DNA from 3 places in the Streptomyces sp. NPDC094032 genome. Region 3 is predicted to be linked to each of the others. Evidence: riboswitches for the same ligand, from Rfam matches in the RefSeq annotation. Region 3 holds a riboswitch; each other region holds the start of a gene.
The links. A riboswitch is a leader RNA that binds a small molecule or an ion and turns the genes downstream of it on or off. The one in region 3 is predicted to bind cyclic di-AMP.

Region 1: linked by a shared signal. The riboswitch ahead of ABTZ54_RS21900 (C40 family peptidase) and the one ahead of ABTZ54_RS13285 (M23 family metallopeptidase) in region 3 are both predicted to bind cyclic di-AMP.
Region 2: linked by a shared signal. The riboswitch ahead of ABTZ54_RS06185 (M23 family metallopeptidase) and the one ahead of ABTZ54_RS13285 (M23 family metallopeptidase) in region 3 are both predicted to bind cyclic di-AMP.

The regions. Positions count from the first base shown of each region.
Region 1 is NZ_JBEOUE010000015.1:135,665-137,917, forward strand. Features, by position in the region: gene ABTZ54_RS21890 (ATP-dependent Clp protease proteolytic subunit) at 1-244, shown strand, start outside; gene ABTZ54_RS21895 (hypothetical protein) at 198-557, shown strand; cyclic di-AMP (ydaO/yuaA leader) riboswitch at 898-1,072, shown strand; gene ABTZ54_RS21900 (C40 family peptidase) at 1,076-1,552, shown strand; gene ABTZ54_RS21905 (ATP-binding protein) at 1,658-2,098, opposite strand.
Region 2 is NZ_JBEOUE010000003.1:21,129-23,381, forward strand. Features, by position in the region: gene ABTZ54_RS06180 (aldo/keto reductase) at 1-46, opposite strand, end outside; gene ABTZ54_RS06185 (M23 family metallopeptidase) at 129-1,238, opposite strand; cyclic di-AMP (ydaO/yuaA leader) riboswitch at 1,251-1,396, opposite strand; gene ABTZ54_RS06190 (PP2C family protein-serine/threonine phosphatase) at 1,598-2,253, opposite strand, start outside.
Region 3 is NZ_JBEOUE010000007.1:183,131-185,383, forward strand. Features, by position in the region: gene ABTZ54_RS13280 (GntR family transcriptional regulator) at 1-95, opposite strand, end outside; gene ABTZ54_RS13285 (M23 family metallopeptidase) at 256-1,026, opposite strand; cyclic di-AMP (ydaO/yuaA leader) riboswitch at 1,039-1,205, opposite strand; gene ABTZ54_RS13290 (M16 family metallopeptidase) at 1,408-2,253, opposite strand, start outside.

The DNA.
Region 1 (2,253 bases), on a different contig from region 3:
GCCCGCCCTGGACGAACCGTTGCGGGGGCAGCCCAGCGATCTGGACATCCACGCCCGGGAATTGCTGCGCCAGCGGGAGCTGGTCGTCGGCCTCCTGGCCGAGCACACCGGCCGGAGCCGCGAGCAGGCCGCCGCCGACACCGACCGGACCACCGTCCTGGACGCCCCGGCCGCCCTCGCGTACGGGATCGTGGACCATGTGGTGCGCAGCCGCGGCCGCGCCGCCGGCGCCGGGGAGGGGTGAGCCCGCCGTGGTCCCGGAGCCGCCGCCGCTCCCCGCACTGACGCGCGCCGAGGGCGAGTTCGTCGACAGCTACCTCGAAGTCGTCGACCTCCTGGGGCGGATCAATCCATCCAGATCCACGCATACCTATGGGGCGCTCCGCGCCGCCCAGGCGCTGGTGGGACGGGCGGCCGCCCTCCGCGATGCCCTGACGCTCATGCATATGCGGGGCGAGAGCGAGGTCCACGCCGACACATTGGCGCGCGCGTTACGGGTGTTGGACGGAGAGCGACGGGCCGGCCGGGTCACCGTCCCCGAGGAGCCCGCGAGTTGACACTCCCGCGTGTCGTGTCGAGGGCCGGCCGGGGCACGGGGGCCGCAGAATCGCTCCCCCGTTCGGCGTAGTCGACACATCGACATCAAGCTCATACGAGTTGCGCCACAGAAGTACACATCTGGCGGAATCGGGCTTTCCCTCGCAGGTGGAGGGCTCATCGGCCAAAACTCCGAAGATCGAGAAACCCGACTGTCCACCCGTATGGATCAGTCGTGAGGAGCCTCACATATCGCCGTTTCAGCTCGGATTTCGCCCTGCCTGTGGGTCAAGATCCTCGACGACGACAAGCCCCCGCCACCCACGGCGGGGCGGTCCGGGCGGACGCCGAGTCCTGCCGCTGTCCCGGACGTCTGGTCGACAGGAGTGGATCGGCAGGAGTGGAGGACCCGAGCAGTACGGGACGTTCGCGCAGTGTGCGGACGTTCCTCGGGGTGAAGCCGCAGCCGCGGCCGGGCATCTTCGCCTGCCCGAACCCGACAGGTCATCCTTCACAGGCGGCTGACGAAGGGTTGCGCATGACTGCGCAGATTCATGTCCCGTCCCTGCTGTCCCGGGCCGGAGCCGTCTCGGCTCTCACCCTCGCCGCCGTCGGCGGCACGCTGCTCGCCCCAGGAGCGGCGCCGGAGGCCCAGGCCGCGACGTCCTACGCCAACAAGGCCTTGAACGTCGCCGCCTCGAAGAAGGGATCGCCCTACAGGTACGGAGCCACGGGGCCAAGTCGCTTCGACTGCTCGGGCCTCACGCTCTACTCGTACAAGAAGGCGGGCAAGACGCTGCCCCGCACCGCGCAGCAGCAGTACAACAAGACCCGGCACATCTCGGCGGCCGGCCGGCAGAAGGGGGACCTGGTCTTCTTCCATTCCGGCGGAAGGGTGTACCACGTCGGAATCTACGCGGGTAACAACAGGATCTGGCACTCGCCGAAGACCGGCTCATGGGTGAAGCTGGACAAGATCTGGAGCTCGAAGGTCTATTACGGCCGCGTCCGCTGATGCGCTGACGCGCTGACGCGCTGAACGACGGTGCGGGAGGAGCGCCCGGTGGCGCCGCCGGCCCCTCCTCCCGCCCGACACCCCTCGCCCTCGCCCTCGCCCTCGCTACGCGGCCTGCGTCGTGGGCCAGGGAAGCCTGATCCAGACCGTCTTGCCGCCCTCCTCCGTGGGCGTCACCGAGAGCCGCCCACCGGCCTCGGCCGCGAGATAGCGGATGATCACCAGGCCGCGCCCGTTGTCCTGCTGCACGGCGGCGGGCAGCCGCTGCGGCCAGCGCGGATGGCTGTCGGTCACCCCGATGCGCAACAGCTCCTCGCGCTCCAGGCGGACGTCGACCGTGAAGGTCGGCGACTGGCCGAAGGTGTGCTGGACGGCGTTGGTCGCCAGCTCCGAGACGATCAGCCGCACCGACTCCGCGATGTCGTCCGCGTCGTCGAGGTCGCCGAGCCCCCAGGACCCGAGGACGTCGGCGACGTACCGCCGGGCGGCCGACACCGAGGCGGGATCGCTCGGCAGCGTGACGGTTGCTTCCTGGTGATCTGCCATGGCGACACCGCCCCTTTCCCACCGGGCACGGACCCGGACTGCGCTGCGCGCCACACTGCCACCGATCGCGCCGCCCTGGGTGGCGATCGGCCAAGATATGCGGATATCTATCGCCCGATGCGGTGAACCCTGCGACGGGCGAGCGGACAACCGCG
Region 2 (2,253 bases), on a different contig from region 3:
GGAAGACGTGCAGGTCGGAGGAGCCCAGCTTGCGGAGAGAAGTCATGGGGTGATCAACCCTCCGCACGGCCGTGCCTATTCCGCTTCTCCGGGAGGAGCGGCGGATTCTCCGGGAGGAGCGGCGGACCTCAGACGGTCAGGCCCTTCGACCGCAGCCAGTCGGCCGGGTCGATGCCGCCACCGGACGGGGTGTGGACCTCCAGGTGGAGGTGGGGGCCGGTGACGTTGCCGGTGGCGCCGACCCGGCCGATGGTGTCGCCGGTGCCGACGGACTGGCCCGCGCCGACGGTCATCGAGGACAGGTGGCAGTACCAGACCTCGGTGCCGTCCGGCAGCTCCAGGACGATCCGGTAGCCGTACGAGCCGGACCAGCCGGCCGACTTCACGGTGCCGCTGTGGACGGCCTTGACCGGGGTGCCGGTGGGCGCGGCGAAGTCCAGGCCGGTGTGGTAGCCGGAGGACCACATCGAGCCGGCCTCGCCGTAGGTGGAGGTGATCGTGTACGAGGAGGTGGGCAGCGCGTAGCTCGCGGCCAGCTTGGCCAGGCGCTCGGCCTCGGCCTTCGCCGCCGCCTCCTTGGCGGCCGCCTCCGCCTCGGCCTTCGCCTTCGCCTCGGCCGCGGCCTTCTCCGCCGCTGCCGCCTTGGCCGCCGCCTCGGCCTTGGTCGCGGCCTCCGCCGCGGCCTTCTCGGCGGCGGCCTTCTGCGCCGCCTCCTTCTCCGCGGTGTCGGCGGCGGCCTGCTGCTGCTCGGCCTGCTGGAGGATGCGGGCGCGCAGCGCCTCGCCGGCGTCGGCCTGCCGCTCGCTGCCCGCGGGCGCGTCGGCGGAGGCGGTGTCCTGGGGAGTGGTGTAGGTGAGGGCGGTGAGCGGCTGCGGGTTGTTCGTGACCTCGGTGCTCGCGCCGGAGTCCTTCTCGTCGCCGCCGATGAGGTCGCCGATGCCGGGCAGTTCGGAGGCGTTGGGCAGGCCGAGGTCCGGCAGGGCTATGGCGACCGGGGGCTTGTCCTGCGCGGTGGCCAGGCCGCCCGCGCCGACGGCGGCGATGACGCCGACACCGAGGACGGTGGAGGAGCGGGCGAAGTTGGAGCGCTGCTTGACGACCCGGTGACGGCCGCCGGAGCGGTTCTGGGCCCGCAGCGAGTCCTCGGTGGGGTTCCATTCCTCCCCGCCCGTGCCCGCGGCGCCGTAGGCGCCGAAAGAGTCGAAGGGGGCTTCGGGAGCGGGGGTGTTGGAGGCCACGGAGGCGCTCTCCTTTCCTTCCTTCTCGCCTACCGGGTTAGCTGACGGGTTCGGAGCAGGAAGGTCTCCTACGGGTGTGCCGCACGGGTGCGGCGTGGCCCGATTCACCCCAAGTGGTGGTTCCCCGGTTCCCTTGCGGAATTCGGCGCACGCGCGCGGTGCCGTCTCTTGCGACGGCTGGGACGACCGCGCTGCGTTATCGAACGTTAATAGACACGGCCTCCCGATTCCAAGCCGTTCCCCTTGATCATTAGCTGAATTGACAGGGAATGGCCCGACTTGACCCCCAGTCAGACGGGATCCCGGTCACACCCAGAATCTGACGTTGTATCAATTGTTATCGGAGTGACACCCCCCGACTACGGCCGGTCACCGCCCTCCGGCGAGGCCCCGCCCGGCGGCACCACCGGCATCGTCCGCCGCCGCTCCTGCTGCCCAGCCGCCGGGCGGCTCACCGCAAGGAGCGCCATGTCGTCGGTCGAACCACCGCCCGTGTGCCGGCGCACATCCGCCACCAGCGCGTCCAACAGCTCCTCGGGACCGGGGAAGAGCCGCCCCGCGAGCCGCGCCGCCGGATCGTAGAAGACCCCCCGCGCGTCCCGCGCCTCCGAGAGACCGTCCGTGTAGAGCAGCAGCGTCGCACCCGCCGGGTACGGCGTCTCGTCGGCCCGGTCGGGCCACGCCGCCAGCTCCGCCATCCCCAGCGGCAGCGCGGCCTCGCTCGGCACCAACCGGTCGAGCCCGCCGTCCCCGTACAGCAGCAGCGGCTCGGGATGCCCCCGGTTCACCACCCGTACGAGCCCGTCGCCGCGCGGGATCTCCGCGAGGACCGCCGTCGTGAACCCCTCGAAGGCGTCGGGCCCGTCCCGCCGGGTGCCCTCCCGGTCCAGCGCCCGGTCGAGACGCCGCGCCACCCCCTCCAGCGTCGGCTCCAGCTCGGCCGCCTCGCGGAAGGCGCCGATGACCACGGCGACCGCCTCCACCGCGTCGAGCCCCTTGCCCCGCACGTCGCCGA
Region 3 (2,253 bases):
AGCTGTTCCTCCGTCAGCCGGGCGCCCCGCTCGAAGACACCGGAGACGATGTCGTCCCGGATCGCCGTGCATACCGAGTGCGCGGGAACACGCATGTCCGACCTCCGTATTTGATCCGCGCGGAACACCGTCGGGTGACGCCCGTCCGGCGACTCTATTGCAGGTCGCCGGAATTTCCGATGCCACCCGGTCATACGGACACAAAAAAGAAGCCCCGGCTCGAACGAGCCGGGGCTTCTTCACGGAATGCACACGTCAGACGTTGACCCCGCGAGCGCGGAGGTAGGAGACCGGGTTGATGTCCGATCCGTACTCGGCGGTGGTACGCGCCTCGAAGTGGAGGTGCGGTCCGGTCGAGTTGCCGGAGGAGCCGGAGATGCCGATCCGGTCGCCGGGGGTGACCGTCTGGCCGACGGAGACGCCGATCGAGGAGAGGTGGCCGTACTGGGTGTACGTGCCGTCGTTCATCCGGATGACGATGTTGTTGCCGTACGCGCCGCCCCAGCCGGCCTCGACGACGGTGCCGGAGCCGACGGAGACGACCGTGGTGCCGTAGGCGGCGTGGAAGTCGATGCCGGAGTGGTGGCCTGAGGACCAGAGCGAGCCGCCGGTCTTGTAGCCGGTGCTCACGTACGAGCCGGCGACGGGGAGCTGGAAGGAGTTCAGGCGCTTGCGCTCGGCCTCGCGGGCGGCACGCTCCCGCTCGGCGCGGACCTCCTTGGCGCGGGCCTCGGCCTTGCGCTTCGCCTCGGCGGCGGCCTTCTCCCGGGCGGCGGTCTCGACCGCCTCCTTCTCCTGGGCGGCGGCCTGGGCGTCGACCCGGTCCGCGAGGGAGTCGGCGGTGATCACCTGGGTGAGGCCGGTGTCCTCCGGGGAGGCGGGCTCCGTGTCGGCGGCGAGCGCCGGGGAGGCCAGGGTGCCGATCACGCCGGTCGTCGCGAGGGTCGCCACACCGGCGATTCCCACTCCGCGGCGCGCCAGACGGCTCGGTCCACGATGCTTCCCGGTGGCACGGGTGAACGCCATGTAGTGGCTGATCCTTTCCTTCCCTCTCGCCTACCGGGTTAGCTGACGGGTTCGGAGCAGGAAGGTCTCCTACGGGCCCCTCCGCTCATCGAGCGAAGGCGTCCGATTCACCCCAGGGACTGCGATGGGTCCCCGGCTCCCCAGGCTCGCGCCTTACGGGGACTCGGCGATGACTGTCCGTTGCCGCGGATGCGACGTCGTACAACGGACGAACAGCCGGATCGAAGCTAGGCCGATCTTCTGTCAATCGCCAAACAGACACGCCGTTTTGTAAGACATGCCACAGGGCAGAAGATCACACCTCACAGCAATACGGACAAAAGGGAGAACCCCGACGAACCAGGTCGCCGGGGTCCCCGAACCGGTGTGACAGCGGCTCAATCAGCCGGTCACGACCGTCACTTCACCGATGCCGAGGGCCCGCACCGGCTCCTCGATCTGCGCCGCGTCGCCGACGAGCACGGTGACGAGCCCGTCCACCGGGAAGGCGTTGACCACGGCCGCGGTCGCCTCCACCGTGCCGGTCTCGGCGAGCCGCGCGTACAACTGCGCCTGGTAGTCGTCCGCGAGGTGCTGCTCAACCTGGTCGGCGAGCGTGCCCGCGACGGAGGCGGCCGTCTCGTACTTGAGCGGCGCCACCCCCACCAGGTTCTGCACGGCCACATCGCGCTCGGCGTCCGTCAGACCGTCGGCGGCGAGGGTGCGCAGCACCTTCCACAGGTCCTCAAGTGCCGGGCCCGTGTTGGGGGTGTCGACCGAGCCGTTGATGGCGAGCAGCGACGCGCCGTTGCCCTCGCCGTCGGAGCGCAGCACCTGGCCGAAGGCGCGCACGCCGTACGTGTAGCCCTTCTCCTCGCGCAGGACGCGGTCCAGACGGGAGGTGAGGGTGCCGCCGAGGCAGTACGTGCCGAGCACCCGGGCCGGCCACACACGGTCGTGGCGGTCGCCTCCGACGCGGCCGATGAGCAGCTGCGTCTGGACGGCGCCGGGGCGGTCCACGATGACCACCCGGCCGGCGTCGTCGGCCGTGATGGGCGGCATGGGCCGCGGGTCGGCCGGGGCGCCCGTCCAGGCGCCCAGCGTCTCGGCCAGCACCTTGTCGAGGTCGACGTCGGTGAGGTCACCGACGACCACCGCGGTCGCGGCGGCGGGCCGGACGTGCGCGTCGAAGAAGGCGCGGACGGCGGCGGCGTCGATCGCGGCGACGGTCTCCTCGGTGCCCTGGCG